2 regions of the Streptomyces sp. A2-16 genome follow, and region 1 is predicted to be linked to the other one. Evidence: riboswitches for the same ligand, from Rfam matches in the RefSeq annotation. Region 1 holds a riboswitch; the other holds the start of a gene.

What was found. A riboswitch is a leader RNA that binds a small molecule or an ion and turns the genes downstream of it on or off. The one in region 1 is predicted to bind S-adenosylmethionine.
Region 2: it holds a riboswitch for S-adenosylmethionine, as region 1 does, so the genes downstream of both, thrC (threonine synthase) here and IOD14_RS34060 (aminotransferase class V-fold PLP-dependent enzyme) in region 1, are expected to answer to the same signal.

The regions. Positions count from the first base shown of each region.
Region 1 is NZ_CP063808.1:7,563,900-7,570,882, reverse strand. It holds gene IOD14_RS34070 (cytochrome bc complex cytochrome b subunit) at 1-1,267, shown strand, start outside; gene trpD (anthranilate phosphoribosyltransferase) at 1,476-2,540, shown strand; SAM riboswitch class IV at 2,617-2,733, shown strand; gene IOD14_RS34060 (aminotransferase class V-fold PLP-dependent enzyme) at 2,854-4,215, shown strand; gene IOD14_RS34055 (serine/threonine-protein kinase) at 4,283-6,421, shown strand; gene IOD14_RS34050 (Lrp/AsnC ligand binding domain-containing protein) at 6,418-6,699, opposite strand; gene IOD14_RS34045 (rhomboid family intramembrane serine protease) at 6,696-6,983, opposite strand, start outside.
Region 2 is NZ_CP063808.1:9,289,963-9,296,945, reverse strand. It holds gene IOD14_RS41665 (trehalose-6-phosphate synthase) at 1-1,209, opposite strand, end outside; gene IOD14_RS41660 (glucosyl-3-phosphoglycerate synthase) at 1,326-2,270, opposite strand; SAM riboswitch class I at 2,406-2,564, shown strand; gene thrC (threonine synthase) at 2,582-3,868, shown strand; gene IOD14_RS41650 (MoaD/ThiS family protein) at 3,950-4,225, shown strand; gene IOD14_RS41645 (cold-shock protein) at 4,669-4,875, shown strand; gene groL (chaperonin GroEL) at 5,242-6,864, shown strand.

The sequences.
Region 1 (6,983 bases):
CTTCCTCGCCGGCATGTTCGTGCACATGATGCGTGTGTTCTTCACGGGCGCGTTCCGCAAGCCGCGTGAGGTCAACTGGCTGTTCGGCTTCCTGCTGTTCGTCCTCGGCATGTTCACCGGCTTCACCGGTTACTCGCTCCCGGACGACCTGCTCTCCGGCACCGGTGTCCGCTTCATGGAGGGCGCGATCCTGTCCGTGCCGATCGTCGGCACGTACCTGTCGTTCTTCCTGTTCGGCGGAGAGTTCCCGGGCGGCGACTTCGTGGCCCGCTTCTACTCGATCCACGTCCTGCTGCTGCCGGGCATCATGCTCGGCCTGGTCGTCGGCCACCTGATCCTGGTCTTCTACCACAAGCACACGCAGTTCGCGGGCCCCGGCAAGACCAACAACAACGTCGTCGGCATGCCGCTGCTGCCGGTCTACATGGCCAAGGCCGGAGGCTTCTTCTTCCTGGTCTTCGGTGTCATCGCGGCCATCGCGGCGATCGCCTCCATCAACCCGATCTGGGCGATGGGCCCCTACCGTCCCGACCAGGTGTCCACGGGCGCCCAGCCGGACTGGTACATGGGCTTCTCCGAGGGCCTGATCCGTGTCATGCCGGGCTGGGAGATCAACTTCTGGGGTCACACGCTCGTCCTGGGCGTGTTCATCCCGCTGGTGATCTTCCCGCTGGTCCTCGTCGCGATCGCGGTCTACCCGTTCATCGAGTCCTGGGTCACCGGCGACAAGCGCGAGCACCACATCCTGGACCGCCCGCGCAACGCCCCGACGCGTACGGCCTTCGGTGTCGCGTGGATCACCTGGTACATGGTGCTGCTGATCGGTGGTGGAAACGACCTCTGGGCCACCCACTTCCACCTGTCGATCAACGCCATCACCTGGTTCGTGCGGGTCTCGTTCTTCGTCGCCCCGGTCCTGGCGTTCGTCGCCACCAAGCGGATCTGCCTCGGCCTCCAGCGCCGCGACAAGGAGAAGGTGCTGCACGGTCGCGAGTCCGGCATCATCAAGCGCCTGCCGCACGGTGAGTTCATCGAGGTGCACGAGCCGCTCAGCCAGGAGCAGCTGCACACGCTCACCGCGCACGAGCAGTACAAGCCGGCCGCGATCGGCGCCACGGTCGACGAGAACGGCGTCGAGCGCAAGGTCAAGGGCTCCGAGAAGCTGCGCGCCAAGCTGAGCGAGGCGTACTACGGCGAGGAAGCCCAGATCGCCAAGCCGACCGTCGAGGAGTACAAGGAGATCACGAGCGGCCACGGCCACCACTGATCACTGCTTGTCGCTGCGCTCGCCACGCGCGGTGGAAGGGCCCGTCCGGAACGCCGGACGGGCCCTTTGCCGTGCGCTGCTCCCCGCGCCGACGCGCCGGGCCCGCCGGAGGCGAAGGGCCCCGTCCGAACACCGGACGGGGCCCTTCGCCGTGCTCCGCGCTGGATAGGGTGTGAGGACACTTTTCTACGACATCTGGAGCGGCCCCATGAGCGCTGTGACCCCCGCTGGAGGCGACATCGCGGCGGGCCGTTCCTGGCCCGAGGTGCTGAACGCCCTGCTGTACGGCCGTGACCAGAGCGCCGAGGCGACGGCCTGGGCGATGGACCGGATCATGCAGGGCGAGGCGACCGACGCACAGATCGCGGGCTTCGTGGTCGCCCTCCGCGCCAAGGGCGAGACGGTCGAGGAGATCAACGGCCTCGTCCGGGCGATGTACGCGCACGCCAACGTGATCGAGGTCCCCGGGCGGACGGTCGACATCGTCGGCACCGGGGGCGACGGCGCCAAGACCGTCAACATCTCCACCATGTCGGCGATCGTCGTGGCCGGAACCGGCGCCACGGTCGTCAAGCACGGCAACCGCGCCGCCTCCTCCGCGTCCGGCGCCTCGGACGTCCTGGAGAAGCTCGGCGTCAACCTGGAGCTGACCCCGCGGCGGGTGGCGGAGGTGGCCGGGGAAGCAGGGATCACCTTCTGCTTCGCGATCAAGTTCCATCCGGCACTGCGTCACGCGGGCGCCGCACGCGGCCAGTTGGGCATCCGCACGGTGTTCAACATCCTCGGACCGCTGACCAACCCCGCCCGGGTGCGGTCCCAGGCCGTCGGGGTCGCGGATCCGCGGATGGCACCGGTCGTCGCGGGCGTCTTCGCCGAGCGCGGCAACTCCTCCCTGGTCTTCCGCGGGGACGACGGCCTCGACGAGCTGACGACCACGTCGACCTCCCGCGTCTGGGTCGTCCGCGACGGCAAGGTCACCGAGGAGAGTTTCGACCCCCGGGACGTCGGCATCGAGCTGGTGCCTGTGGAGGCCCTGCGCGGCGGTGACCCGGCGTTCAACGCGGAGGTCGCGAGGAAGCTCCTGGACGGCGAGACGGGCCCGGTGCGGGACGCCGTGCTCCTGAACTCGGCGGCCGCCCTGGTGGCCCTGGAGCCCGGTCCCGGGACGCTGGCCGAGCAGCTGCGGGCCGGGATGGACAAGGCGGCCGAGGCGATCGACTCCGGGGCGGCGAAGCGGACCCTGGAGCGCTGGGTGGCCGCGAGCAACGCCTAGCGCCCGGCGGGGTGTCGTCCCGCGATCCGGACACGGGTTGCGGGACGACGATCACCTCGCGTACTTTTTTTGACCAGGTCATGAGTGACAGTCATGAGGCCCCGGCCGACTGTCCGGCAACCCTCCGTCCGTGGCGGGGTGCCCCGGGTGAAGACCAGGCCGTAGGCAGCGAGGTCTGCGGCAAGCGCGGATCCCTCACGAACCAGGGATCCTGGTCGTTCGAGGAGTCTTCCGTGAGCAAGCGAATGCGATAGGGCGCCGAGCCCCGCCTCCGCACACCCATCTCACCTTTCTCTTTGCCCGGGAGTCCCCCATGTCTGTCTCCACCGCTGCCTCCGCCCAGACCATTTGTTCCCAGCTGCCCGTTCTGGGCCGTGATGTCACCGTCCCGCTCGTCACCGGCGGCGAGGTCACCTACGCGGCGCTCGACTACGCCGCCAGCGCTCCGGCCCTCCAGCGGGTCTGGGACGACGTGGCGGCCTACGCGCCCTACTACGGCAGCGTGCACCGCGGGGCCGGCTACCTCTCCCAGCTGTCGACCGACCTCTTCGAGAACGCCCGCAGGACCGTCACCGAGTTCCTCGACTGCCGGGACGACGACCAGCTGGTCTTCACCCGGTCGACCACCGACTCGCTGAACCTCCTCGCCGCCGCCCTCCCCGCCGACTGCCAGGTCTTCGTCTTCGAGACCGAGCACCACGCGAGCCTGCTGCCCTGGCAGGACGCCCGGGTCAGCTACCTCGACGCCCCGCGCACCCCGGACCAGGCCGTCGAGACGCTGGAGAAGGCCCTCGCCGACCGCGACCCTCAGGGCCCGGCCCTGGTCTGCGTCACCGGTGCGTCCAACGTCACCGGCGAACTGTGGCCGGTCCGCGAGCTGGCCGCCGCCGCCCACGCCCACGGCGCCCGGATCGTCCTGGACGCGGCCCAGCTCGCCCCGCACCACCCCGTGAGCGTCCGTGACCTCGACGTCGACTGGGTCGCCTTCTCCGGGCACAAGCTCTACGCCCCCTTCGGTTCCGGTGTCCTGGCCGGACGCGCCGACTGGCTCAGGGCCGCCGACCCCTACCTCGCGGGCGGCGGCGCCAGCCGCAAGGTCACCCGGCGCGAGGACGGGGGAGTGGACGTGGAGTGGCACGACAGCGCCGCCCGCCACGAGGCCGGCTCCCCGAACGTCATCGGCGCCTACTCCATCGCCTCGGCCTGCAGGGCGCTGACCGAGGCCGGCTTCGACACCCTGGTGGCCCGCGAGCAGTACCTCGTCGAGAAGGTGAAGACAGGGCTCGCCGAGGTCCCCGAGGTCCGCGTGCTGTCCCTCTTCGGCGACGACGCCCCCCGGGTCGGCGTGATCTCCTTCGTCGTCGAGGGCTGGAACAGCTCCCACTTCGCCGCCGCCCTGTCCGCCGAGTACGGCATCGGCGTCCGCGACGGCCTCTTCTGCGCCCACCCCCTCGTCCGCACCCTCCTCGGCAGCGACCCGCAGTCCCAGGGCGAGTGCGGCGCCCCCGAGGCGGCGCCCGGCGAGAAGTCCCTCAACGCGATCCGGGTGAGCTTCGGCGCGGGCACGCCGGACGAGCACGTCGAGCGGTTTGTGAAGGCCGTGAAGGAACTGGTCGCGGACGGTGCGAAGTGGACGTACCGCACCGAGGACGGCCGCTGCGTCCCGGCCGTCTGAGGTACCGGCCACCGGCGCGCGTATACGCTCCCCCTCAGCAGCCGTACGAAAGCAGGGGGAGCACGGGGTGCAGGAGCTGCGCGAGACGGACCCGCGGACCATCGGGCCGTACGAGGTCCTGGGCAGACTCGGGTCCGGCGGCATGGGCGAGGTGTATCTCGCCGAGGCGCGGGGCGGGCCGCGGCTCGCCGTGAAGGTCGTACGGACCGAGCACGCCGGGGACCGTACCTTCCGTGCCCGGTTCCGGCACGAGGTCCGGGCCGCGCAGACCGTCGGCGGGGCGGGCACGTACACCGCGCGGGTCGTGGACGCCGACACCGAGGCGGCGCGGCCGTGGATGGCCACCGAGTTCGTGGCGGGCCCCAACCTGCGGGACGCGGTGCTCGACGGCGGACCGCTGCCCGCGGCCGCGGTGCGGCTGCTGGCGGCCGCGCTCGCCGAGGCGCTCGCCGCGATCCACGCCAAGGGGCTGGTGCACAGGGACCTCAAGCCCTCCAACATCCTGCTCGCGCCGGACGGCCCCCGGGTCATCGACTTCGGGATCGTCCGGGCCCTGGAAGGCACCGCCCTGACCCGGACCGGCGTGGTCGTCGGGTCGGTCGGCTATCTCTCGCCCGAGCAGATCCGCAACGGCGCCCAGGTGGTGCCGGCCAGTGACGTCTTCTCCCTGGGCGCGGTCCTCGCGTACGCGTCCGGCGGCAAGGAGCCCTTCGGCGAGGGGCAGGATTCGGTCGTTCTGCTGCGGATCCTGACCGGGGACGTCGACCTGTCCGCCGTACCGAAGGAACAGCTGCCGCTGGTGGAGGCCTGTCTGCGGGACGAGCCCGGCGCGCGGCCCACGCCCGCCGAGCTGGTCGCGGCCGCCGGACACACGACACAGTCGCTGCGCGCGGGCCTCCGGCCGGGCTGGTACGCCCCCGGTGCGGCCAAGGAGCCCGAGACCGCTCCGAGCGGGGCGCGGTGGGTTCCCGGGCACGACTCGGGGGAGCGGGAGAGCCGGGTCGAGTACGTGGCGCCCGTGACCGTCACGGACGTCCCCGAGGTCACCCATGTGTCGCCGCCGCCCGCCCCGCCGTCCCGGCGCGGGCTGCTGCGGGCCGTGGCGGGCGGCGCAGGAGTGGCGGCGGCCGCGGGCGTGGGCGGATGGCTGTGGCTGCGGGACGGGTCGGACGGATCCGCGCAGGTCGGGGCGGGCCCGACGGGCACGCCCGCCACGGGCTGGCAGTACAAGGTCCAGGGGCTCGGCGGGCGGCGCGGCCCCTGTGCCGCGGTCTCGCCCGACGGCACCCGGGTGTACGTCGGCGGCGCGGACCGCGCGCTGCACGCGCTGGACCTGGACGGACGGGCCGTGTGGCGGACCCCGCTCGGTGCCGAGGCCATGTCCCCGCTCGCCACCGCCGACGGCGTCCACTGCCTGCTGGAGGACGGCCAGGAGGGCGCCGCCGAGCTGTGCGCGCTCGGCCCGCGCGGCAAGGTCCGCTGGACCAGGTCCTTCGCGGCGAACAGCCAGTTCCTGGTCGCCGCAGGCAAGCTGATCCTGGTGTCCTACGGGGACGGCTCGGACGCGGGCGGAGTGCGGGCCTACGCCCCCGACGGCAGCGTGCGCTGGTCCACCCCGACCGGTGCCGCGCCCACCAGCGAGCCCATGGTGGCGGACGGGGTCGTCTACGTCGGTACCTTCGGGGACCAGGTCCAGGCCCTGGACGCGAAGACCGGCAAGCGGCTCTGGGCGACGAAGGCCGGCCTGGACGCCGGGCGGCCCGCCCTGGTCGGCGACACGCTGGTCGTCGGATCGGGCGGCGAGCAGTCGCTGCACGGCATCAGCCGCACGGGCAGGTCGCTGTGGGACTCGACCAACGAGAAGGCGTTCGGCAGCCGCTACTTCACCTGCGTGCCGTTCCGCGGCCTGGGCGTCACCGCGTCCGACTACGAACTCGTCGCCCTGGACCCCGCCGACGGATCGACGGTGTGGTCCTTCCGGTTCACCGACGAGGGGAGCCAGTACAGCGACCCGGTGGTCTCCGGCGACACGGTCTACGTACGCCGTGGTTCGACCCTCTACGGCATCGACCGTGCGGGCAGGCAGACCTGGCACAAGCGCGTCGAGGGCGGGGCGTCCATCGGCACCCAGTCCCCGGTGGTCCGGGGCGGCCGCGTCTATGTCGCGACCGCCGACGGCATCACCGTGCTCGCGCTGGACTCCTAGCTGTCGAGGCCGATCGCGAACGCGGCCTCCAGGTCGTGCTGCGAGTAGGTGCGGAAGGCCACGTGGGTGTCGGTCGCCTCGACGCCGGGGATCTTGCTGATGCTGCCCGGGATGACCTCGGCGAGGTCCTCGTGCCGCTTGACCCGGACCATGGCGATCAGGTCGTACGTGCCCGTGACGGAGAAGACCTCGCTCACGGACTCCAGCGCGGCGATCCGCTCCGCGATCTCGGGGATCCGGTCCACGCTGGTCTTGATGAGGACGATCGCGGTGATCACGGCTGGTTCTCTCCCTCGGGGGCTGTCGCTGGGGCGGCCCTCACTCTAGTGGTACGGCCGAACCGCACCCAGGCGAAGACCAGGCCCAGGCCGAAGCCCACCAGGTGGGCCAGATACGCCACCCCGGGGCCGTCGGAGGCCCGGCCCGCCGCGAGCCACTGCAGGGCCGCCCAGAAGGGGAGGACGACCCAGGCGGGGAAGCGCAGCGGCAGGAAGAACAGGAACGGCAGGAGACTGGTCACCCGGGCCCCGGGGAACAGGAACAGGAACGCGCCGAGGACCGC
Region 2 (6,983 bases), 1.7 Mb from region 1:
ACCGAGCTCCTCGTACGCCCCGGCCTCCCGCGACAGCACCAGCGCGCACGCCTCGTCGGAGACCACCGGCACCTCCTTGGCGACCAGGTTCATGCCGTCCCGGATGGGGTTGACCAGCGCCACGTCGGCCAGCCGGTAGGCGGCGAGGGAGCGCGCGAAGTCGTCCTTCAGATTCAGCAGGACCGGGGTCCAGCCAGGGGTGCCGAAGGTGTCGTTGATCTCCTCCGCCTGCCGCTGCACCTCGGCGGTGTACTCCCGGTACACCGCCAGGTCCTGCCGAGACGGGTACGCGAACGCCACGTGCACCACCCGCTCCCGCCACTCGGGCCGCGACTCCAGCAGCCTTCGGTAGGCGAGCAGCCCGCGCACGATGTTCTTGGACAGCTCGGTCCGGTCCACCCGCACGATGGTCTTCCGGCCCTCGCCGATCTCCTCGCGCAGGGCGACGATCCGCTCCTCGACGTCGGCCTCGTGGGAGCGGGCGCGCAGGAAGTCCGCGTCCGCGCCAAGGCCGTGCACCCCGATCCGCGTCCGTCCGAGCCCGTCCACGAGCGCCGTGCAGCAGGCCGTGAAGGCGTCCGCCCAGCGGTGGGTGAGGAAGCCGAGCCGGTCGGCGCCGAGCATGCCGCGCAGCAACTGCTCCGCGATGTCGTCCGGCAGCATCCGGAAGTACTCCACCGGCGCCCACGGCGTGTGCGAGAAGTGGGCGATGCGCAGGTCGGGGCGGAGTTCGCGGAGCATCCCCGGCACCAGGCACAGGTGGTAGTCCTGCACCAGGACCGCCGCCCCCTCGGCCGCCTCCTCCGCGAGCGCCTCCGCGAAGGCGCGGTTGTACGTCTCGTACGACGCCCACTGCCGCCGGAACTCCGCGTCGAAGGTCGGCTCCAGCGGGGTCTGGTAGAGGAGATGGTGTACGAACCAGAGGACCGAGTTCGCGATGCCGTTGTACGCGTCCGCGTGCACGTCGGCGGGGATCGCGAGCATCCGGACGCCGTCCTCGCCGACCCCCTGCCGCACCGCCTCGCGGTCGCCGTCGGACAGGGCCGAGCACACCCACAGCGCGTCGGACTCCGGCCCGATCGCCGACAGGCCGGAGACGAGGCCGCCGCCGCCGCGCCTGGCTCGCAGCGAGCCGTCGTCGCCCACGTCGTACGAGACGGGACCTCGATTGGACGCGACCAGGACGCGGGCGTTGTGCGAAGAAGCCATGCCTCGAAACCTAGCCCGGCACCCAACCGCTCAAACGTTCCCGTCCGCTGCGGCCGGACCTTCGGCCGCGGGACGGTGGCGGCCGGTCGCGCAGTTCCCCCGGTCTCCGGGCGGGACTACGCGACCCTTCTTTTCATGTACTCCGTGATCTCCCGCATCGGCGGCCGTTCCTCCGTGTCCACCGAGTACGTGCGCGGCTCGAAGCCCGTCTCGCCCCGCTCGAACTGGGTCAGGGCCGGGCGGATCATGTGGCCGCGGGCCAGCCGGAGCTGCGCGGTGCGGTAGATCGCGGCGGACATCCGGCCCAGGGCCTGCCCGTCCTGGTGACGGTGCTTGCGCACCCCCACGTCGACCTGGGCGAGCGCGTCGAGACCCACCAGGTGCAGGGCGTCGACCAGCATGCCGAGCTCCACGCCGTAGCCGACGGGGAACGGGAGCTGCTCCAGCAACGAGCGCCGGGCCGCGTACTCGCCGCCCAGCGGCTGCACGAAACCGGCCAGCTGCGGCCAGTGCATGTTCAGCAGCGGGCGCGCCATGAGCTCGGTGACCCGGCCGCCCTGTCCGGCGGCGCCGCCCAGGGGACGGTCGTACATGCCCTTGACCAGGTCGACCTCGGGGTCGGTGAGCAGGGGGCCGACGATGCCGGAGACGAAGTCCGAGGAGAACTCCTTCAGGTCGGCGTCGATGAAGCAGACGATGTCCCCGGTGGTGACCAGCAGGGAGCGCCACAGGACCTCGCCCTTGCCGGGCAGGGCGGGCAGCCGGGGCAGGATCTCGTCGCGGTGCACCACCGTGGCACCGGCCGCGGCGGCCACCTGCGAGGTGCGGTCGGTCGACCCCGAGTCGACGACGACGATCTCGTCGACCAGCGGAACCTGACGCACCAGGTCGTGACGTATCACGGAGACGATGTCACCGACCGTCTCCTCCTCGTTGAGCGCGGGCAGCACGACACTGACCCGCTGTCCGGTGCGCTGCTTGGCGGCCATGATCCGGTGCAGCGGCCGGTCGGTCAGCGACCAGGAGCGGGTGCTCAGCCAGCGCTCGACTTCTTCCAGCACGTAGGCGGCTCCTCACTTGTGATCCATCTCGCGGTTCGGACGACTCTCTCAACTGTCCTGGTCGTCGGTTACAGTCTTGAACAACGCGGATGACCATCGCATGTCCAGGGTGGCCCGCCGTTCACAACTTCATACCGCTCATCCAGAGGGGCAGAGGGATACGGCCCGATGAAGCCCCGGCAACCCTCCAGTCGGTTCTCGTAGTGATCACTGACGATCGTCTCCGCGAGGCTCCCGGCTCGGGAAGGTGCCAAATCCGTCTCACGGCGAAGTGCGTCGTGAGGAAGATGAGGAGAAAGGGCCTCGCCTCCATGGCTGCGCAGACTGTTGCAAGCACCACCGACTCCACGACCGTCGACCTCGGTCCCGCCGCGGCGCTGAGCTGCCGCGAATGCGGTCACCGCGTCCCGCTCGGCCCGGTCTTCGCGTGCGAGGAGTGTTTCGGCCCGCTCGAGATCGCCTACGACTTCTCGGCCTACGACACCGAGGAGCTCCGCAAGCAGATCGAGGCGGGACCCGCGAACATCTGGCGATACGCCCCGCTGCTGCCCGTCCCCGCGGACGTGGCGGACAAGCCCAACATCAACCCCGGCTGGACCCAGCTCGTCAAGGCCGACAACCTCGCCCGCGAGCTCGGCGTGACCGGCGGTCTGTACATCAAGGACGACTCCGGCAACCCCACGCACTCCTTCAAGGACCGCGTGGTGGCGCAGGCCCTGGAGGCGGCGCGCGCCTTCGGCTTCACCACCCTCTCCTGCTCCTCGACCGGCAACCTGGCCGGCGCGGTGGGTGCCGCGGCCGCCCGGGCCGGCTTCCGCTCCTGCGTGTTCATCCCGCACGACCTGGAGCAGGGCAAGGTCGTCATGGCCGCGATCTACGGCGGCGAGCTCGTCGGCATCGAGGGCAACTACGACGACGTGAACCGCTTCTGCTCCGAGCTGATCGGCGACCCGGCCGGTGAGGGCTGGGGCTTCGTCAACGTCAACCTGCGGCCGTACTACGCGGAGGGGTCCAAGACCCTGGCGTACGAGATCTGCGAGCAGCTGGGCTGGAAGCTCCCCGACCAGCTGGTGGTGCCGATCGCCTCCGGCTCGCAGCTCACGAAGATCGACAAGGGTCTGCAGGAGCTGATCAAGCTCGGGCTCGTCGAGGACAGGCCGTACAAGATCTTCGGTGCGCAGGCGGAGGGGTGCTCGCCGGTGTCGGTCGCGTACAAGGCGGGCCATGACGTGGTCCGGCCCCAGAAGCCGAACACCATCGCCAAGTCGCTGGCCATCGGCAACCCCGCGGACGGCCCGTACGTGCTGGACATCGCCCGTCGCACCGGCGGTGCGGTGGAGGACGTGAACGACGAGCAGGTCGTGGACGCGATCAAGCTGCTCGCCCGTACGGAGGGCATCTTCGCGGAGACCGCGGGTGGCGTGACCGTGGGCGTGACCCGCAAGCTGATCGAGAACGGGGTGCTGGACCCCTCGCTGACGACCGTTGTGCTGAACACCGGGGACGGTCTGAAGACGCTGGACGCGGTGGCGGGTACGGGACTGACCGCGACCATCCGCCCCAACCTCGACTCGTTCCGCGAGGCCGGCCTCGCGTAGTCGTCTGTCCGCGGGCCGGTGGGGGCAGGTCGCGCAGCTCCCCGAGCCCCCTGAAAGCCTTATCCGACCGGAGGTCTGAACATGAGCGTTTCCGTCCGTATCCCCACCATCCTGCGCACCTACACCGGCGGCCAGGCCGAGGTGCAGGCCGAGGGCGGGACCCTCGCCGAGGTCATCGCGGACCTGGAGAAGAACCACACCGGTATCGCCGCCCGCGTTCTCGACGACCAGGGCAAGCTGCGGCGGTTCGTGAATGTGTACGTGAACGACGACGATGTGCGGTTCGAGCAGGGGCTGGAGACGGCGACGCCCGACGGGGCCGGCGTCTCCATCATCCCGGCGGTCGCCGGCGGGTGACCGTATGACTGGTCATTACCTTCGGTAACAGTAATTACCGAGTGTTCATCCGATTGCCCTCTCCGCGAGAGAAGCGGAGGGGGCAATTCTCTATGGTTGAGCGCGGTACAGTTGGGGAAGCTGCTGCTTCCTTCATGCCGGGCGCATATGAGTGCCGACTTCGGATGCGACGAGAAGTAGCCAAAGTGTGTGGGTTCTTTGCGTCTTATGCTCCTTTTGTGGGGCCCGACTTGCCCCGAATTCGGGCGAATTCTCGCTACATTCCGGACCCCTTCCGTCCAGAATTCTCGTCCGATTGACCTGTTGCAGACGGCAGTTGGACAGATACATTCAGCCGCGGTCGACGCGTTCCGGCGCACGCCCCCAACCATGTGGGGGGTGAGGTCTGACCCGGATCCACGAAGTGTGGATCCGTGCAAGGGCCAGTAATAGGGGAGTTAGGCATGGCTCAGGGCACCGTCAAGTGGTTCAACGCGGAGAAGGGGTACGGCTTCATCGCGGTCGACGGTGGTGCGGATGTATTCGTCCACTACAGCGCGATTCAGATGGACGGCTACCGCACCCTTGAAGAGGGCCAGCGGGTCGAGTTCGAGATCTCGCAGGGTCAGAAGGGGCCGCAGGCGGACATGGTCCGTCTCGCGACTGGCTGAAGCACGCGCCGGGTAACAACAGCGTCGTTCTTCGTTCTTCTTCGAAGGGCTCGTACCCCATGGGGAGTCATGGGTACGGGCCCTTCGGCATGTCCCGGGGCCCCGCCGGGACCCCTGCCACACCCCTCGCACACCCCTCGCACCCCCTGTCGTTCCTGGCCGTTCCCTGAGAGGCGCTTGCACTCGACCATGCCGAGTGCTAATCATTGGCGTTAGCACTCTGAAGGTGAGAGTGACAACGAAGGACCGGGTCGGTGAGGCCCGCAGGCCAGGTGGGGAAGGAACCCACGAGGTGTGCGAGCCGTCCGTCGCGGGCGCGGGCGCGGTCCGAAGGAATCACCCCCAGTCCTGGAGGGACCACTTCACATGGCCAAGATCATCGCGTTCGACGAGGAGGCGCGGCGCGGCCTCGAGCGCGGCATGAACCAGCTCGCGGACGCCGTCAAGGTGACGCTCGGCCCCAAGGGTCGCAACGTCGTCCTCGAGAAGAAGTGGGGCGCCCCCACGATCACCAACGATGGTGTTTCCATCGCCAAGGAGATCGAGCTCGAGGACCCGTACGAGAAGATCGGCGCCGAGCTGGTCAAGGAAGTCGCCAAGAAGACGGACGACGTCGCCGGTGACGGTACGACCACCGCGACCGTTCTGGCGCAGGCGCTGGTCCGCGAGGGCCTGCGCAACGTAGCCGCCGGCGCCAACCCGATGGCCCTCAAGCGCGGTATCGAGAGGGCTGTCGAGGCCGTCTCCGCCGCCCTGCTCGAGCAGGCCAAGGATGTCGAGACCAAGGAGCAGATCGCTTCCACGGCCTCCATCTCCGCCGCCGACACCCAGATCGGCGAGCTCATCGCCGAGGCGATGGACAAGGTCGGCAAGGAAGGCGTCATCACCGTCGAGGAGTCCCAGACCTTCGGTCTGGAGCTGGAGCTCACCGAGGGTATGCGCTTCGACAAGGGCTACATCTCGGCGTACTTCGCCACCGACATGGAGCGCATGGAGGCGTCGCTCGACGACCCCTACATCCTCATCGCCAACTCCAAGATCGGCTCCGTCAAGGACCTGCTCCCGCTCCTGGAGAAGGTCATGCAGTCGGGCAAGCCGCTGCTGATCATCGCCGAGGACGTCGAGGGCGAGGCCCTGTCGACCCTGGTCGTCAACAAGATCCGCGGCACCTTCAAGTCCGTCGCCGTCAAGGCCCCGGGCTTCGGTGACCGCCGCAAGGCCATGCTCGGCGACATCGCCATCCTCACGGGCGGCGAGGTCATCTCCGAGGAGGTCGGCCTCAAGCTGGAGAACGCGACCCTGGACCTCCTGGGCCGCGCCCGCAAGGTCGTCATCACCAAGGACGAGACCACCATCGTCGACGGTGCCGGTTCGTCCGACCAGGTCAACGGTCGCGTCAACCAGATCCGCGCCGAGATCGAGAACAGCGACTCGGACTACGACCGCGAGAAGCTCCAGGAGCGCCTGGCCAAGCTCGCCGGTGGCGTCGCCGTCATCAAGGCCGGTGCCGCGACCGAGGTCGAGCTCAAGGAGCGCAAGCACCGCATCGAGGACGCCGTTCGCAACGCGAAGGCGGCCGTCGAGGAGGGCATCGTCGCCGGTGGTGGCGTGGCCCTCATCCAGGCCTCCTCGGTCTTCGAGAAGCTGGACCTGGAGGGTGACGAGCTGACCGGCGCCAACGCCGTGAAGCTGGCCCTGGAGGCCCCGCTCAAGCAGATCGCCGTCAACGGTGGTCTCGAGGGTGGCGTCATCGTCGAGAAGGTGCGCAACCTGCCCGTCGGCCACGGCCTGAACGCCGCGACCGGTGAGTACGTCGACATGATCGCCGAAGGCATCATCGACCCGGCGAAGGTGACCCGCTCTGCCCTGCAGAACGCCGCCTCCATCGCCGCGCTCTTCCTCACCACCGAGGCCGTCATCGCCGACAAGCCGGAGAAGGCCGCCGCGCCTGCCGGTGGCGGCATGCCGGGCGGTGACATGGACTTCTGATCGACCTGAGGGTTGATCAACGTCCTTGCCGAGGGCGGCACTTCCCGGAAGCGGGGTGTGCCGCCCGCGGTTTTTTCTGCGCTATGATTGATCACGAGCCGGTCGACGTGAAGCTCCGT